Regions from separate parts of the Vibrio parahaemolyticus genome, predicted to be linked through region 2. Evidence: predicted binding sites of a transcription regulator. Region 2 holds the regulator's gene; each other region holds the start of a gene.

What was found. The regulator PurR, encoded in region 2, represses purine synthesis genes. The targets are predictions, from matches to a motif close to TNANGNAAACGTTTNCNTNA.
Region 1: the regulator PurR is predicted to act here: its motif matches at 3,708-3,727, upstream of DYB02_RS02000 (uracil-xanthine permease family protein).
Region 3: the regulator PurR is predicted to act here: its motif matches at 3,093-3,112, upstream of DYB02_RS07580 (phosphoribosylaminoimidazolesuccinocarboxamide synthase).

The regions. Positions count from the first base shown of each region.
Region 1 is NZ_UHIL01000001.1:380,157-386,017, reverse strand. Features, by position in the region: gene spoT (bifunctional GTP diphosphokinase/guanosine-3',5'-bis pyrophosphate 3'-pyrophosphohydrolase) at 1-743, shown strand, start outside; gene trmH (tRNA (guanosine(18)-2'-O)-methyltransferase TrmH) at 801-1,484, shown strand; gene recG (ATP-dependent DNA helicase RecG) at 1,583-3,664, shown strand; gene DYB02_RS02000 (uracil-xanthine permease family protein) at 3,897-5,288, shown strand; gene envZ (two-component system sensor histidine kinase EnvZ) at 5,353-5,861, opposite strand, start outside.
Region 2 is NZ_UHIL01000001.1:1,270,282-1,276,142, reverse strand. Features, by position in the region: gene torD (molecular chaperone TorD) at 1-375, shown strand, start outside; gene purR (HTH-type transcriptional repressor PurR) at 813-1,817, shown strand; cyclic di-GMP riboswitch class I at 2,084-2,173, shown strand; gene DYB02_RS06490 (TfoX/Sxy family DNA transformation protein) at 2,290-2,880, shown strand; gene DYB02_RS06485 (TVP38/TMEM64 family protein) at 3,092-3,784, shown strand; gene DYB02_RS06480 (putative signal transducing protein) at 3,784-4,104, shown strand; gene DYB02_RS06475 (alpha/beta fold hydrolase) at 4,146-4,949, opposite strand; gene glgA (glycogen synthase GlgA) at 5,072-5,861, opposite strand, start outside.
Region 3 is NZ_UHIL01000001.1:1,508,211-1,514,071, forward strand. Features, by position in the region: gene DYB02_RS07575 (alkaline phosphatase D family protein) at 119-1,792, shown strand; gene DYB02_RS07580 (phosphoribosylaminoimidazolesuccinocarboxamide synthase) at 1,873-2,976, opposite strand; gene DYB02_RS07585 (cell division inhibitor SulA) at 3,179-3,571, opposite strand; gene DYB02_RS07590 (hypothetical protein) at 3,976-4,161, opposite strand; gene DYB02_RS07595 (J domain-containing protein) at 4,339-5,319, opposite strand; gene DYB02_RS07600 (YiaD family glycine zipper/OmpA-like lipoprotein) at 5,396-5,861, opposite strand, start outside.

The DNA of each region.
Region 1 (5,861 bases), 890 kb from region 2:
ACTATGTCGTGACTTCTCGCGCTCGCACTAAGATTCGTCAAGTACTGAAAACCATGCGCCGTGAAGAATCCATCACGCTCGGCCGCCGCCTATTGAATCACGCTTTGGGTCGTCACTCGATTGACTCCATCTACCCAGAGAACATTCAAGAAGTACTGACCGATCTGCGCTTAGAAAGCACAGACGATTTACTCGCAGCAATTGGCTTAGGCGAACTCATGAGTATTGTGATTGCTCGTCGTTTGCTGGGCGATACTGAAGAACTAACGACAACCAGTTCCATTCCAACCGACTCGAAGAAGAAACTTCCAATTCGCGGCGCGGAAGGTTTGCTGCTGACGTTTGCTAACTGCTGTCACCCAATTCCAGATGACCACATCATTGCGCATGTGTCTCCTGGCCGTGGCTTGGTTGTTCACCGTGAAACGTGTCCAAATGTGCGCGGTTACCAAAAAGAGCCGGACAAATACATGGCCGTTGCGTGGTCTGACGATTACGACAAAGAGTTTATCGCAGAACTGAAAGTCGACATGCTCAACCACCAAGGTGCTCTGGCAGAATTGACCAACGTGATTTCGAAAACAGGCTCCAATATCCATGGCCTGTCGACCGAAGAACGTGATGGCCGACTGTATACTGTCACCGTTCTGCTGACGACTAAAGATCGTGTCCACCTTGCAGGTATCATGCGAAAAATCAAAGCGATGCCGCAGGCGACCCGAGTCAGACGAAGAAAGAACTAAACTCATCGCCACCCACTCACACTGGGTGGCGATTTTTTTATACCCTATTTATTTACTATGAATTTAGAACGTTACCACCGTATCCATCAGGTGCTGAAAGCACGCCAAACCGACCTTACTTTGTGCCTAGAAGAGGTTCACAAACCTAACAACGTCTCTGCCGTTATTCGTACGGCTGACGCCACGGGCTTACACAAAGTTCATGCTATCTGGCCTGATAAAATGCGCACTTTAACCCACACTTCTGCTGGTGCTCGTAACTGGGTTGAAGTAGAAACTCACAACTCGATTGAAACCGCCATTACCGAGCTCAAAGCCCAAGGCATGCAAGTATTGGTGACCAACTTATCGGACACCGCGGTCGATTTTCGTGAAATCGACTACACCAAACCGACTGCAATCATCCTGGGGAGTGAAAAAATTGGCGCGTCTGAACAAGCGAAAAAACTCGCAGATCAAGACATCATTATTCCGATGATTGGAATGGTGCAATCTTTGAATGTCTCAGTCGCCAGCGCAGTTATTCTGTATGAAGCGCAACGCCAACGTGAAGCGGCAGGCATGTATGATCGAGAAGAAAGCGCACTACCAAAAGAAACCATTCATCGCATCTTATTTGAACGTGGTCACCCAGTGCTTGCCAAAGTAGCGAAACGCAAGAAACTGGAATACCCGCCACTCGACGATGAAGGTCAAATCATCGCAGATGAGGCGTGGTGGCAAGAGATGCAAAAAGCTTAAGCTGAAGCTTTCTACGCCACTTCTTATAGTTTTTCCTGTACAAAAACACAGCTCAATGGTTAACATACTGCTATGTTAACCATTTTCTTGAGCTTTCTATGTCTGCCCAAATGCTATCTGCTGTTCCTTTAACTTCTCTATCAGGAGTTGGCGCCAAAGTCGCAGAAAAACTCGCTAAAGTCGGCTTGCATAGCGTTCAAGATTTGTTGTTCCACCTGCCCCTACGCTACGAAGATCGCACCCGCATTTATCCTATTGCCAAACTGCACGCAGGCCTTTGGGCTGCGGTACAAGGCAAAGTCATGACCGTCGATACCATTTTTGGTAAACGCAAAATGCTGACAGTCAAAATCAGTGACGGCAATGGCACCATCACGCTGCGTTTTTTCAACTTTACTGCAGCGATGAAGAACAATTTTTCACAGGGTAAGTTAGTACACGCTTACGGAGAAATTAAGCGTGGTGGTATGGGGCTGGAAATTGTGCACCCTGACTACAAATTTTACGCCAGTGAACAAAAGCCAGATGTGGAACAAAGCTTAACCCCGGTTTATCCAACCACAGATGGCCTGCGTCAAATCACTTTACGTAACCTTACTGAACAAGCATTGGCGCTACTCGATAAAGCGGCAGTGCAAGAATTGCTACCTTCTGGCTTGTATAACCATCAGATTACTATGTCGCAGGCGTTGCACACCATTCATCGCCCGCCGCCAACCATTAATTTAGATGAATTTGATGAAGGTAAGCACCCCGCTCAAATCCGTTTGATCATGGAAGAATTGCTCGCCCAAAACTTGTCGATGTTGGCGGTTCGCAGCAAAGGCCAGCAAGATATCGCCTTACCGCTCGCACCATGTGACAAACTGAAAAAGCAGCTGTTGGCGCAACTGCCGTTTTCTCCGACCAATGCTCAAGCACGCGTGGTGAAAGAGATTGAATCCGACCTCGAAAAGCCGCACCCAATGATGCGTCTTGTCCAAGGTGACGTAGGCTCAGGAAAAACATTGGTTGCCGCGCTAGCCGCAGTCAGAGCCATTGAGCACGGTTACCAAGTGGCTTTAATGGCACCAACTGAGCTGCTCGCCGAACAACACGCCATCAATTTCGCCAACTGGTTTGAAGCCATGGGCATTCAAGTTGGCTGGCTTGCTGGTAAGCTCAAGGGCAAAGCCAAAGAGACGGAACTGGCTCGCATTGCCAGCGGTGAAGCACAAATGATAGTGGGCACTCACGCCCTCTTCCAAGAACATGTGGAATTTCATCACCTAGCTTTAGTCATCATTGATGAGCAGCACCGCTTTGGCGTCCATCAGCGATTAGAGTTACGTGAGAAAGGGGCAAAACAAGGCGCGTATCCGCATCAGCTCATCATGACGGCAACTCCGATTCCTCGCACACTAGCAATGACAGCGTATGCTGATTTGGAAACGTCGGTGATAGACGAATTACCACCAGGCCGAACGCCGATTCAAACCGTCGCCATTCCAGATACCAAACGTGACGACATTGTCGAGCGGGTACGAAACGCTTGTCTTAACGAAGGCAAGCAAGCGTATTGGGTGTGTACGCTGATCGATGAATCAGAAGTGTTAGAAGCGCAAGCCGCAGCAGACACCGCCGAAGAGTTACAGCGCAAACTGCCAGATGTAAAAATTGGCCTAGTTCATGGCCGTATGAAACCCGCCGAAAAACAAGCTGTCATGCAAGAGTTTAAAGACAACAAGCTCCACCTGCTCGTAGCCACGACGGTGATAGAAGTTGGCGTAGACGTGCCAAACTCTAGCTTGATGATCATCGAAAACCCTGAACGCCTTGGTTTGGCTCAATTACACCAGTTAAGAGGCCGCGTCGGTCGAGGCTCGGTTGCCAGTCACTGTGTCCTGCTGTACCACTCCCCCCTGTCGAAAACCGCGCAAAAACGCCTCGGTGTGCTGCGTGAAAGTAACGATGGCTTTGTTATTGCGCAGAAAGACCTAGAGATCCGCGGGCCCGGTGAATTGTTGGGCACCAAACAAACAGGCTTGGCTGATTTCAAAATTGCCGATTTAGTTCGAGATCAACGCTTAATCCCAGAAGTTCAGCGTATTGCACGTCATATTCACGACAATTACCCAACCAATGCAGCCGCTATTATCGATCGCTGGCTAGGCGAGCGTGATATCTACTCCAAAGCGTAAATCTTAAAGCGAGCCAAATGGCTCGTTTTTTAGTGCCGCCACAAATAGCAAACGATTGCTTTTTGGATAAATCTCTCTATAATCGCGCTCAAAATTTCTAGAGTGTGCCTCATCACACTTCACCAACCTGAGTTGACACTGATTAACAGCAATCACAGGTAACGACGTCAACTCCACCCAGCCCTCCCATTCAGCGAGATCTGGGAACACATTGCGACTAGCGAGACAAATCATGACAACTTCAAACCGATCTTCGGAACTGGTCTATCAATTAAATGATCGTCCACCACTGCCACAAACGATTTTTGCTGCACTTCAGCATTTATTGGCGATGTTCGTTGCGGTGATTACACCTTCCTTAATCATTTGCCAATCTTTGGGCGTTCCGGCCGATCAAACCAACACCATTATCAGCATGTCGCTGTTTGCATCTGGTGTTTCTTCCTTTATCCAAATCCGTACCTTTGGCCCTGTCGGCTCCGGCTTGCTATCGGTGCAAGGCACCAGCTTTAACTTTTTGGGTCCAATCATCGGTGCGGGTTTATCACTCAAAGCAGGTGGCGCGGACATCAGCACCATGATGGCGGCGATTTTCGGGACGATTTTAGTCGCCTCTTTTGCCGAGATTTTACTGTCTCGTGTGCTTGAGCATGCACGTCGCATCATCACACCTCTCGTCTCTGGCATTGTCGTAACTCTGATTGGCCTGACGCTGATCCAAGTCGGCTTGGTTTCTATGGGTGGAGGCTATGCTGCAATGGGCGACGGTACTTTTGGTAGCTTAGACAAACTGGCGCTCGCTGGTACCGTACTTGGGCTAATTGTGATTTTGAATCGTTCTAAAAACCCTTACATTCGCGTGGCTTCGATCGTGATTGCCATGCTAGTTGGCTATGTAATGGCATACTTCATGGGTATGGTCGACACCTCAAAATTGGGGGAAACCAACCTCGTTGCGCTACCGATTCCGATGCAGTACGGCTTGTCATTTGACTGGTCACTATTTATCCCTCTCGTGCTGATTTTCTTTATCACGGCGTTGGAAGCGATCGGCGACATTACCGCAACGTCTGAAGTATCTGGCGAGCCAGTTAAAGGCCCTATTTACATGAAGCGTATCAAAGGTGGGGTATTAGCGGACGGCCTGAACTCGACTATCGCTGCGGTATTCAACAGCTTTCCAAACTCTACCTTCAGTCAAAACAACGGCATTATCATGCTAACGGGCGTCGCAAGCCGTTACGTGGGTTACTTTATCTCGGGCATGTTAGTGATTCTTGGTCTATTCCCGGGCGTGGCCAGTTTTGTTCAGCTGATCCCAGAACCTGTACTTGGTGGTGCAACCATCGTGATGTTCGGTACCATTGCCGCTGCAGGCGTGCGCATTATCTCGCGTGTTGACCTCGACCGCCGCGCGATTCTGATTATGGCGTTGTCATTCTCGATGGGGTTAGGTATCGCTCAGAAACCTGAGATTCTGCAGTTTATGCCTGAGTTTATTAAAAGCATCTTCTCAACCGGTGTGGCTGCTGGCGGTATCACCGCGATACTGCTGAACTTGCTGCTTCCAGAAAAACTGACAGAAGAAGATGAACTTGTCGCTCAAGAAGTGAAAGAGTCTTAATACTTGTACTTAGAAACTAAAAAGCCCAACCACATTTTTGGTTGGGCTTTTTGGTTTTAGAGGGTTATTTGGTCGGGAAACTGATTTGGGCGATCAAGCCGCCTTCACTGCGATTACGCATCACCACCGAACCTGAATGTTGGATAACAATACGTTTTACAATCGCTAAACCCAGACCAGTACCTTCGCTGCCACGCGCCGTATCACCACGGGTAAACGGTTCGAACAACTTCGCGATTTGCGACTGCTCAATCCCCGGACCGTTATCTTCTACGCATATCCAAACCAACTGTTTGTCTGCCGTCACGCCTGTGCTGATTTTCACCCAACCGTTGCCGTAACGCAGTGCGTTGACAACTAAGTTACTCACCGCTCGCTTAATAGCAATCGGGCTGCCTTTCGCAGGAGGAAGGTGCATGTTCAAGTCCGTTTCAATCTCGACTTCATATCCCCCTTCAGAGCTCGCCACGTCACTAGCGATGGTACTGACATCAACCGACTCAAACGATTCTTTGTTTACAGGCTTTAGATAATCCATAAATTGACTGATGATCTCATTGCACTCTTCAGTGT
Region 2 (5,861 bases):
TCACTACCGTACGCTTCTATGTACATTGGTGAATCAGGCTTGCTCAATGACAAACCTGCAGAAGAGATGGAAAAACTGATGGCAGATTTTGGGGTTCAGGTAGACGAAAACCTCAAAGAACCAGCAGACCATCTTGCTGTTGAATTGGACTTTTTGGGCAACATGATCATTCGCTCAAATGAGTTAGAGCAAGAAAAACATATGGAAGAGGCTTTCGTTAAACAAAACGATTTCATCCAAAATCAACTCATGTCTTGGTTGCCAAAATTTGCTGAAAAATGTAAGCAATTTGATGAATTTGGCTTCTACTTAAGCGTTGCGCAACTATTAATTGCATTTTGTAAACTGGACAGCGCTTACCTTCTTGGTGAATAATCACCGCCTATTTTTAGGGAGCCTGCCTGTCGGGCTCCCTATTTTATTCGCTTGCTTTTAATCTGGCTCAAAGACGTTCGTTCATTTAGCAGTCAAAATGTGACTTCAAATACACAAAACTCTTGCTGAAAATATTGCCAGTCAGCCCACATAGGGCTAAAATGTGAACGCAAACGATTAAATATGATTTATATGTAAACCGCTGAAATATAGCGGTTTTTGTTTTTTATTAATAGGTTGATGACCACTTCCTCATATTTAATAGGAAGCCGAGTACCTTCAACCAAGTTGCTACAAATCTTTTTATACCGATTTCGGTACAACCGCTGCCTACTAGAATAGACACTACTGTTGTTGTGGTGTTTAGTTTGCGCAAAAAACTAAGCGTATGGTTGTATTCACTACGGTATTAAGTAGCTCGATACAGGACATCATTTATGGCCACTATAAAAGACGTTGCTCGCTTAGCCGGCGTTTCTACTACCACAGTTTCGCACGTTATTAATAAGACACGTTTTGTTGCAGAAGCAACCCAAGAAAAAGTAATGAAAGCGGTTGATGAGCTTAACTACGCACCAAGCGCAGTTGCTCGTAGTTTAAAATGCAACTCAACTCGTACTATTGGTATGTTGGTAACACAGTCAACTAACCTATTCTTCTCTGAAGTGATCGACGGTGTAGAAAGTTACTGCTACCGTCAAGGTTACACATTGATCTTGTGTAATACTGGCGGCATCTACGAGAAACAGCGCGACTACATCCGCATGCTTGCTGAGAAACGTGTAGATGGCATTTTGGTGATGTGTTCAGATCTAACCGAAGAACTAAAAGAGATGTTAGATCGTCATTCAGACATCCCGAAAGTTGTGATGGATTGGGGCCCAGAGAGTTCTCGTGCGGACAAGATCATCGATAACTCTGAAGAAGGTGGCTACCTAGCAACTAAATATCTTATCGATAACGGCCACACTGACATCGCCTGCCTGAGTGGTCACTTTGAGAAACTTGCTTGCCAAGAGCGTATCGCTGGTTTCCGTCGTGCCATGGCTGAAGCAAAACTGCCAATCAATGAAGATTGGATTCTTGAAGGTAACTTTGAATGCGATACTGCGGTACTGGTTGCAGACAAGATCACCGCGATGGAAAAACGCCCTACTGCAGTATTCTGTTTTAACGATACCATGGCACTTGGCTTAATGAGCCGTCTGCAACAAAACGGCATCAAGGTTCCAGATGACGTTTCTGTTATCGGTTACGACAACATTGAACTTGCAGAGTACTTCTCACCACCGCTAACAACGATTCACCAACCTAAACGTCGTGTGGGTAAAAATGCGTTTGAGATCCTACTTGAACGCATTAAAGATAAAGAACACGAAAAGCGTGTGTTCGAGATGCAACCAGAGATTGTTATCCGCAACACCGTTAAGAAACTTAATTAAATGAACACAAGCGCCCTTAGGGGCGCTTTTTTTTATTAAAAAAATAACACTTCCCGCACACTTTGCCTCATTCTTAAAAACAATAACTTCCATAAGTTACTGTTTTCTTTACATGTGAATTATTAATTCCCGCTTCTTTTCAAACATTAAATACAATTCTCAATTATGAGTACCCATGCACAAAATGGCATTATTTATTGAATCAAGATCACGTTTTAAAATCTAAAGTGTGATGTTAATTCAATATACGAAGTATCCTCATCTGGTCACGCACAGGGCAAACCATCCGAAAGGGTGGGACGCAAAGCCTCCGGCCTGAACCATAGTAGTATATGGAAGGTAGCGGGGTTACCGATGGCAAGTGTGCAACCAATGTCTTTACCCTTTAATGACATTGCCTTTGCGCACGTTTGCTACTCTCTCGGACCTGACTTTTGGTGGCGTAATATTAATTACACCGAGATAACAAAACATGGATAAACCGATACTCAAAGACTCTATGAAGCTATTTGAGGCACTTGGTACTATCAAGTCGCGCTCAATGTTTGGTGGCTTCGGACTTTTCGCTGATGAAACGATGTTTGCACTAGTGGTAAACAACCAGCTTCATATACGAGCAGACCAACAAACTTCATCTGACTTCGAGACACAGGGTCTAAAGCCTTACGTTTATAAAAAACGTGGCTTCCCAGTCGTTACTAAGTACTACGCTATTTCCAGCGAACTATGGGAATCTAGCGATCGCTTAATTGAAGTAGCGAAAAAATCCTTAGAAAACGCCAAACTTGAGAAAGAACAACAAGCGAGCACTAAGCCTAATCGCTTGAAAGATCTGCCAAATCTGAGATTGGCTACAGAAAGAATGCTTAAGAAAGCGGGTATTGATTCTGTTGCTCAACTTGAAGAAGAAGGCGCACTAAGTGCTTATAAAGCGATCAGAGACACGCACTCCACCACAGTTAGCCTTGAGCTACTTTGGGCCTTAGAAGGTGCTATTAACGGCACACACTGGAGTGTGGTTCCCCAGTCTCGTCGTGAAGAATTAATGAATGGCCTTTCGTAACAGAAGTCTGCTCTAATCTATCGACTAAAGCCGCAGTGTGAACTGCGGTTTTTTTATGAAATTTTTATAGCTCCCCTCGTGTCTACTCCTTTGTAAATCCCAAAACCCCCGTATCTTCAGCGCCACGACTTAGTTTCGATAACGAGATTGTTAAAACAACATTCAGTATGAATACTTTAAGCGGTAGCCTAGATATAGAAACGGAGCACACATGAATAAAAAACTTATCTTTGGACTGATACTTGTTGCCACCATTCTTTTGTTAGGCGCTAATTTTGGTCAATATCTAACGCTTGACAACGCAAAAGCGCAGCAAGAAGCACTCAATTCATTCATCGAAGCCAACATCGTCTATGCCGCCACGGTGTATTTTTTAGCGTATGTTGCGATTACCGCATTTTCTATTCCCGGAGCAGCAGTGGTTACTTTGCTAGGCGCAGCTTTGTTTGGGTTTTGGTTTAGCTTACTTTTGGTTTCTTTTGCCAGTACGATCGGTGCGACCTTAGCTTTTTTGAGTAGCCGATATTTGCTTAGGGATTGGGTTCAATCGAGATTTGGGGAAAAGCTTGTTGCGATTAACCAAGGAGTAAAAAAGGATGGCGCGTTTTATCTGTTTTCTTTGCGCTTGATTCCAGTGTTCCCATTTTTCCTCATCAACCTACTGATGGGATTAACACCTATGAGCATTGCGCGCTTTTATTTAACCAGTCAAATAGGCATGCTCCCTGGTACTGCCGTTTACCTTAACGCTGGTACTCAGTTAGCAACCATTGATAGCCTTTCTGGTATCGTATCCCCGACTGTATTAGCATCTTTTGCTTTGCTGGGGCTGTTTCCAATACTCGTAAAATGGGTTATGAATAAGGTCAGGCCAACCCCTACTCAGCCAAATGGCAGTATTTGATGAAAATCTTTATCGCGAAAAATCCAGCAGAAGCGCACATCGTATGTGAACTATTAAAAACTGAAGATATATGCTGTGAGGTGCGTGGAGAAGGACTTTTTGGTCTGAAAGGTGAGCTTCCTTTTGGCGATGATACTGATCCTTATGTTTGGCTATTAGATCCAGAACAACAATTGAAAGCTCACTCAATTATTGAAGCATTTAGGCAGCAGTCACAAAGCAACATATATGAAGACTGGCAATGTCCTCATTGTCTTGAACACAACGAAGGACAGTTTGGTGCGTGTTGGCAATGTGGATATCAAATTGGGGAGCCATGATCGTTCCCCTATTCTCGCATTTCAGGTGTCTATATTGATGGCTAGGCGACGATACTTTGTTGCTTTATAAATTCGATAGAGTGTTGGTTAAAATCTTCAGGACGCTCTACATTGCAGACATGACCGCAGTTTGGAATTTCACGCAAGATACTGAGCTTATGCGCTGCAACCATCTCTTTCACCGGTTGGATGAACATATAGTCTCTATCACCCATCAAATACAATGTCGGTATGGGTAACTCTCTGTCTTTGAAGTACTTCATCAATGGGTTTACATCCGCGGCAAGAATAAACCAGCGTTTAAACTCTTTTTGGCACAGCTTCTTTGCTTCTCGAATAAACAAATGCCTTGATTCACGCTGACTTCGTTGCGGCATCACAATGTAGGCAAACAGCTTATACAACCACATATAAGGCAAGATATGTTTACAGAAGTTACCCAACTTAACCAAAATCTGCGAACGCGTATTCAAGCGTGTCACCGCACCGCCTAAAACCATCGAACGAACTCTTTCAGAAGACAACTCCGCTAAATTTCGAACAATGATCGTACCCAACGACATGCCAACAAAGTGCGCCGACTGGATTTTTAGGTGATCCAGCACTTTTAATATATCTTGCGTCACTTCCGTGAAGGTGTAACGACTAGTTATCAACTCTTTCAAAAGCTGATTGGATTTTCCATGTCCTCGTAAGTCGATCAGCAACAAATTAAAGTGCTGCTTATATGCTTTAATTTGTTTAAACCATATCGAAGAACTGCCACCAGCACCATGCACGAAAACAACCCACTCATTACTAGTAGGATGCAGATAGGTTTTGTGAAAAAGCAGTGGCTGAGTCATGAGTCAGTATAAGTAAGATTCTTTGTGATAGAGAGTGACAGAATCCTATCACACTCCGTAAAACCAAGGTAATAAAGGCACCTCAATAGGTGCCTTTGGTTACACTTTTTATCAAACTTGCGTCAATTTAACGCTGAACGATAGAGTTGCAAATACGATTCTGCGGCCTTCCGCCAGCAGAAATCTTTTTGCATTGCATGCAGTTGTACTCTTTGCACTTCCGTCAGGTTTTGCGCATACAACAGCAACGCGCGCAGCATAGTAAGTAGCAGCGCTTGAGACGTCGGTTCATAAAATACAAATCCAGTAGCGTCGCAAGGGTCTACGTCGTAATCATTCACACTGTCTTTTAAGCCACCTACCCCTCTCACGATAGGTAAGGTGCCATAAGCCATGCTGTAGATCTGATTTAAGCCACATGGTTCGAATTCAGAAGGCATTAAGAAGAAATCCGAACCAGCTTCAACTAAATGCGCGAGTTCATTGTCATACGCCTCAACAAATACAAACTTGTCAGAGAATTGCGCCGCAACCTCTTCCAATTGTGCAGCCAAAACGGGATCACCCGTCCCAACAACAACGACTTGAACATCATGCTTCAAAAAATCCGCCAAAGCCGGCAGCAAGTAATGCACGCCTTTTTGCTGAGTCAAACGACAAACCATACCAAACATGGCTACGTCTTTTTCAGCAAGGTTTAGCCTCTGCTGTAATGCGCGCTTACAAGTGTTTTTACCTAGAACCATACTTTGTTTGTCGGCACTATAGTTCATTGGCAAATAAACATCAGTTTCCGGATTCCAAGCACTGTAATCGCAACCATTTAAAATTCCGACTAGATCCCCTGCTCGTTGCTGAAACTCCCATGCCATTCCATGACTGCCAAGTTCTGTCTTTAGCTCTTCAGCGTAC
Region 3 (5,861 bases), 240 kb from region 2:
GACCCAAATCATCGGCGCTGTGAGCTCGAATCAATACTCTTTTGTCTGCGGATAGGGAGATTTTTATTCGTTGCGTTATTTGGGCAAAAACAAAAACACAATAAGAAAGGAAGTCAGTATGTCTTTGTCTCGTCGAGACTTTATGAAAGTTGTCTCTTCAACCGCCGTTGCTACCGGTCTAATCGGTTGTGGCAGCGACGATAATGAATCCGTTGCCGTTAGTTTTGAACATGGTGTCGCCAGTGGCGATCCGACTCAAGCACAAGTGATTATTTGGACTCGGGTGACTACAGCCGCGAGTTACGTGGATGTGAGCTGGCAAGTCGCATCCGACATGGAGTTTTCAAATGTCGTGCAAAGTGGCGTATTCACTACCGATACAGGACGTGATTTCACGGTAAAAGTGGACGTACAAAACCTCAACGCCAATTCTCAGTACTACTACCGATTTATGGTCGGCGAGATGATGAGTGAGGTAGGGCAAACTCAAACTCTACCTGAAGATGGTGTCGAAAAAGCATCGATGGCGGTGGTGTCTTGCGCCAACTATCCAGCGGGTTATTTCCACGTTTATCGCGAGATCTTAAATCAACATGAACAATCGCCATTCGACGTTGTGTTACATCTTGGTGACTACATTTATGAATATGGGGCTGGAGGCTATGCCAGTGAAGATGCCGCTGCATTAGGGCGCGAACCGAGCAAAGGCACAGAATGTATCACGCTGGACGATTACCGAAAAAGATACGCCCAATATCGTCAAGATGCCGATCTGCAAGCATTACATGCCAAACTGCCCATGATTGCAGTTTGGGATGATCACGAGTTAGCTAATGACACATGGAAAAATGGCGCAGAGAACCATCAAGACGATGAAGGTAGCTTTATCGACCGTCGAGCCGCCGCTGCGGCTGCATGGACTGAGTGGTTGCCAGTTCGTGAGAATACATTCTCAAACATGTTGATTTATCGTCAGTTCTCATTTGGCAACTTAGTGAATCTCATGATGCTCGATACGCGCCTTGTCGGTCGTGATAAGCCATTGGATTACTTCTCACTCAGTGCACCAACAATGGAAGCTATCGGTGGGTTAGTTGCTCAATCACGCAGTGCAGACAGAGAACTGCTAGGCACTGAACAACTTGCTTGGTTGATGAAAGAGTTCAACACGCACGATGCAAAATGGAACGTTTTAGGCCAACAAGTTTTGATGTCGCGAATGGAGCTACCAAGTTCAGTGATGACGGCGATGTTCCAACTGTTTACGTCTACAGAAGAGAAGAAAACAGAAGCTTTGTTGGCGGTCAATACAGCGATTACCGGTTATCTTGCCGATCCAAGTGCAGATCCCATTTCTCTGCCTTACAACCTCGATGCTTGGGATGGTTACTATGTCGAGCGTGAAAAAGTCTACCAACTGGCCAAAGCAAGTAGTGGCAATTTTGTGTGTTTAGCGGGCGATACTCACAACGCGTGGGCAAGTGAGTTAAAAGATGTGTCAAACAATCCGATAGGGGTCGAGTTTGCGACGAGCTCGGTGAGCTCTCCGGGGTTGGAAGAGTATTTGGCGTTGGACCCGGTGGCGATTGCTCAAATGGAATACACCTTGCCGCATTTAGTCTCCGAGCTGCAATGGGCTGACATTAAACAACGTGGCTTTATGCGAGTGACCTTTACTGCTGATGCCGCTCAATCAACGTGGTACTTGGTGTCGACCATCAAAGATAAAAAGTATCAGGTGACGACGAAGTCGGCGTCTACGACAAATGGCACAACGTTAGACATTATCTAATCTAAACTGGCGAAAAAAGTAAAAGTCCGCTCATCAAGGCGGACTTTTTTGTTGGCAATTTTCAATCAGCTTTCAGATAGCTAGTCGATCAAACCGTACTCTTTGCTGAGAATTTCGATGATTTCAGCTTTTGGATTTTCGCTTAGCGTAATTGGGTTACCTGTAATTTTCTCGGCGATACCAATGTAGGTTCTTGAAATATCCATCAAAGATTCAACAGGAAGATCGTTATCGCGTGCAAGAGCTTCGCGCTCTGGCATACGTTCTTTGTTTAATAAGATATCTGGGTCAGGGAAGTGGTTAAGTAGGAACTGACGGAAACCTTCTTTCGAGTTTTCAACGATGTTACCTGTTTGGTACTCCTTTGCATCCCAAATACGAGAAGAATCTGGCGTGCCAACTTCATCCATGTAGATCAGCTTTTCATTACCTGCGGCGTCATGAACATAACCAAATTCGAATTTGGTATCGACAAAAATTTGATCGATTTCTTCTAACGCTTGGCTGATAACGTTAAAGCCTTCTTTCAACAATTTTTCGTACTGAGCGATATCTTCTGCGCTTGAGAAGTTAAACGCTTCATAGTTGTCCACGATATTTTGGCGAGTGATGTTCACATCGTCTGCTTCTGGTACGCCAGGAATGCCTTTTAGGATGCCTTTGGTTGACGGCGTCATTAGCAAATCCGGTAGCGCTTTATCTTTTTCTAACCCTTCAGGAAGTTGAATACCACAAAACTCGCGCTCACCATTTGCGTATGCACGCCACATGGAACCAGTGATGTATTTACGGCAGATTGCCTCAATTTTTACCGGTTTTGCTTTTTGAACGATCCAAACAAATGGGTGAGGAATATCTAAGATGTGGCTGTCAGCTAAGCCGTTGTCTTTAAAAAGCTTAAACCAATGATTCGAAATGGCATTCAATGCGGCACCTTTACCCGGTACACCTTTAAGCCCACCTTCACCATGCCAAATACAATCGAAAGCAGAAATACGATCGCTGATCACCATGATGGCCAGGGGCGCATCTGGTGCGACATCGTATCCTTTTTCTTTGATCAGTCGGGCACTGTCTTCTTCAGTTAACCAGTAAACTGAACGAACTTTTCCGCTGTGTACGGGTTTGTGGGTGCGAATTGGCAGGTCGTCATTGACGGCAAGTACTTGATTAGCAAGGCTCATTGCGACATTCCTATCATCTTAATCAAACGTCTTAAGGAGAAGATATTCAGCGGAAAATATCAGCTGAATAAATCGAATGAGGGCATCATACCAGAACTATTTTAACTCGCCAGAGAAAAAGCAAACGTTTGCCTCTTTTCTTTAATACAAAAAATGCCCCCTTAAAAGGAGGCGAGATGCAGGATGGATAACGTCGATCTTGTTAGTGATACTGGTTTACTCTGCCTTCGACGAAAAAGACTTCACACTGATAACGCTGAGCGATGTCACGCAACATGGATTGGTTCATAAGAGCAATTTTGTTTGATGCGACAACCGCGCTGGCATTGCCAGACTGAATGGCTTTGATAACGATTTCGACTTCAGAAAGCTGTTGAGACGGCTTCATCTGAATAACGTTTTTGCAGCAAATATTGGAAGCAGTGAGTTGCTCAAAATCAGGACGAGGACACTCAGCGGTAAACAGAATCCATTGTTTTTGCTGTGACAATACTGCCAACTTAGAAAGAAGCTGATCAGACACATCCATTGGTTGAGTGGTTTGTGCCAGTACGTTGTAACGTGAGTATGTACGAGATTGACTTTGTAACTGCATCTTACTGTTCCTTTATACATGCTGTATGTGTATACAGTAGTTTGTTTTGGGTATCTGATCAACCCATTTTTACTGATGAGTACGTGAGATAACGCTCGCTGATAGTTGAGTGATTTTTTAAGATGTTGATTTTTAACGAATTGTTTTTGTTCTTGATATGTTGGGTATGGATTGAAAAGTGTGAAGTTAGCAACATTATCCGAGTGATATATACAGGTGTTTACTACTGTATATACAGTGCTTTTGTTGATGTTATACAGTGGTTTTTGATGGTCGATACAGGTATGAGTCACACAATGAGCGTGTTTACGTCGTGATTATGGGGAAGAGATGTGAATCATAAGCGATCAAAAAAGCGCCCTAAAAGGCGCTTTTGAAAATCAGTTCCATTGATTCTAACCGGATTAGCTCGCTCGTTGTGCCATGCGCTCACGCATTTGCATTTCGCCTTGGTTAAACAGACGAACATCGATCTTCGCCATGTCGTAGCAGGCTTGGCAAGAGTGATGATATTTGCCATCTACATAATCGTGACGAGTAACAAAACTAGGTTTTTTACACCAATCGCAGGTGCCTTCTTCAGTGAACATTGATTTTCTCCCCACCTAGATAAATATGAGTCGTTAGGTGTTATTTTTCGCCGGGCATTATGGCATGAAAAAGAGATTGACGTTAAATGTCTGTTAATTTGTTTGAGAGCGAGATCGATTGCGAACCTTGTTTTACTTAGACTTAAAGCTAGCCATCAAACGCCTTCTAGTTATGCTTTACGATTTTGTAACATTTTGTGAGATGATTTTAAACGCCTGGTTCAAACGTTTCATTTCTTCTTCACTTCCACGAGTATCTGGATGATAGAGTTTTGAAAGTTGTCGATAGCGGAGTTTCACTGCTTGGTTATCAGGAATGGTTTGTGGTGTGTAACCAAACATCGCGCAGGCAACCGCAACTTTATTATGATTGTCGGATTGGCTGCGAGTCTTTTTAAACTCTTTGAATACTTTCTCCAGCTGACGCTTCAATTGTTTATTCGTGAACTCTAACTCTTTTACTTTCGCATCAAGTTGCTGAGTTTGGTTTGCCTCTTGGGAAGACAGTGTGGCCAAGGCTCGTTGTTGTTTTCTTAGAATTGCCCATCCACCGAAGCCTGCTAGAGCGATCACCAATCCACCAATAGCCAACCACATAATCGTGCCATTATCAGACGTTACGGTTGATTGTGGAGCGACAGGCTGCTCTTCTTTTGTCGCTTCTTTATCTAATTCCACAATTTCGGAGACTTGCTTTGCACGCAGTTGATTGAAGCGCTCTTCGAGATAATGATTGTAAGCTTCTTCCGCTTGAGGGTTTGTGTCCGAGGCTAATTGGTACCACGCCTCAACGAGATCGCTGGTGGTGATGTCTTTTTGGTGATGCTGAACAAAGTCCGCTAACAAGAACCCTCGGTCGCGAGGGTCATTCAACGCTACAGAGGTAAACCAATACGTTGCCTGTGAGTAATTAACCGCACCGGTCAATCCTCGGGAATAGTCTTCGGCCAGCTGTTTCTGTGCAGGTAAATAGCCTTGGCTTGCGGATTGCTCTAGCCAATAGCGAACATCCGATGGCGAATCTGATTTTGGAGAAAGAGCCAGTTGCTGCGCCAGTTCAAATTGTTCTGCTGGGGATGTTGGTGCTTGAGAAGCAAATGCAGATACAGAAAGACAGTTGCTTAACGTAAAGGATAGGGCGATGGTTTTGAATGACATTGAATGTGTCAGGCCTAGCGTAAGTTGCTAGGCCTGCTCCGGTAATTTTTGTTATTACCGTTATGGTGCTACCAAATTACTTCAGTGGCAAGATCTGGATTTCAACACGGCGGTTGCAAGCACGACCTTCAGAAGTTTGGTTTGAGCAAATTGGATTGCGCTCACCGTAGCCACGTGCAATTGCACGGCCTGGAGCCACTTTTTGAGACACTAGGAACTGACGAACAGATTCCGCGCGACGCTCAGAAAGCGTTTGGTTGTATGATTCGCTACCAGTGCTGTCTGTGTAGCCATCAATGACTAGGCTTGTATCTGGGTATTCAACCAGAATACGAGCAACACCACGTAGAGTATTGTGGATGCTTGCATCCAGTTGGTATGAGCTTGAAGAGAAGCCAATGCCATTTTCCATGCGAAGTAGAAGTTGGTTTTCACCTACACGCTGTACTTGTACGCCAGAGTTTAGCAACGCACGACGCAGTTCTGCTTCTTGTTGGTCAAAGTAGTAACCGACGCCTGCTCCAGTAGCACCGCCTGCCGCC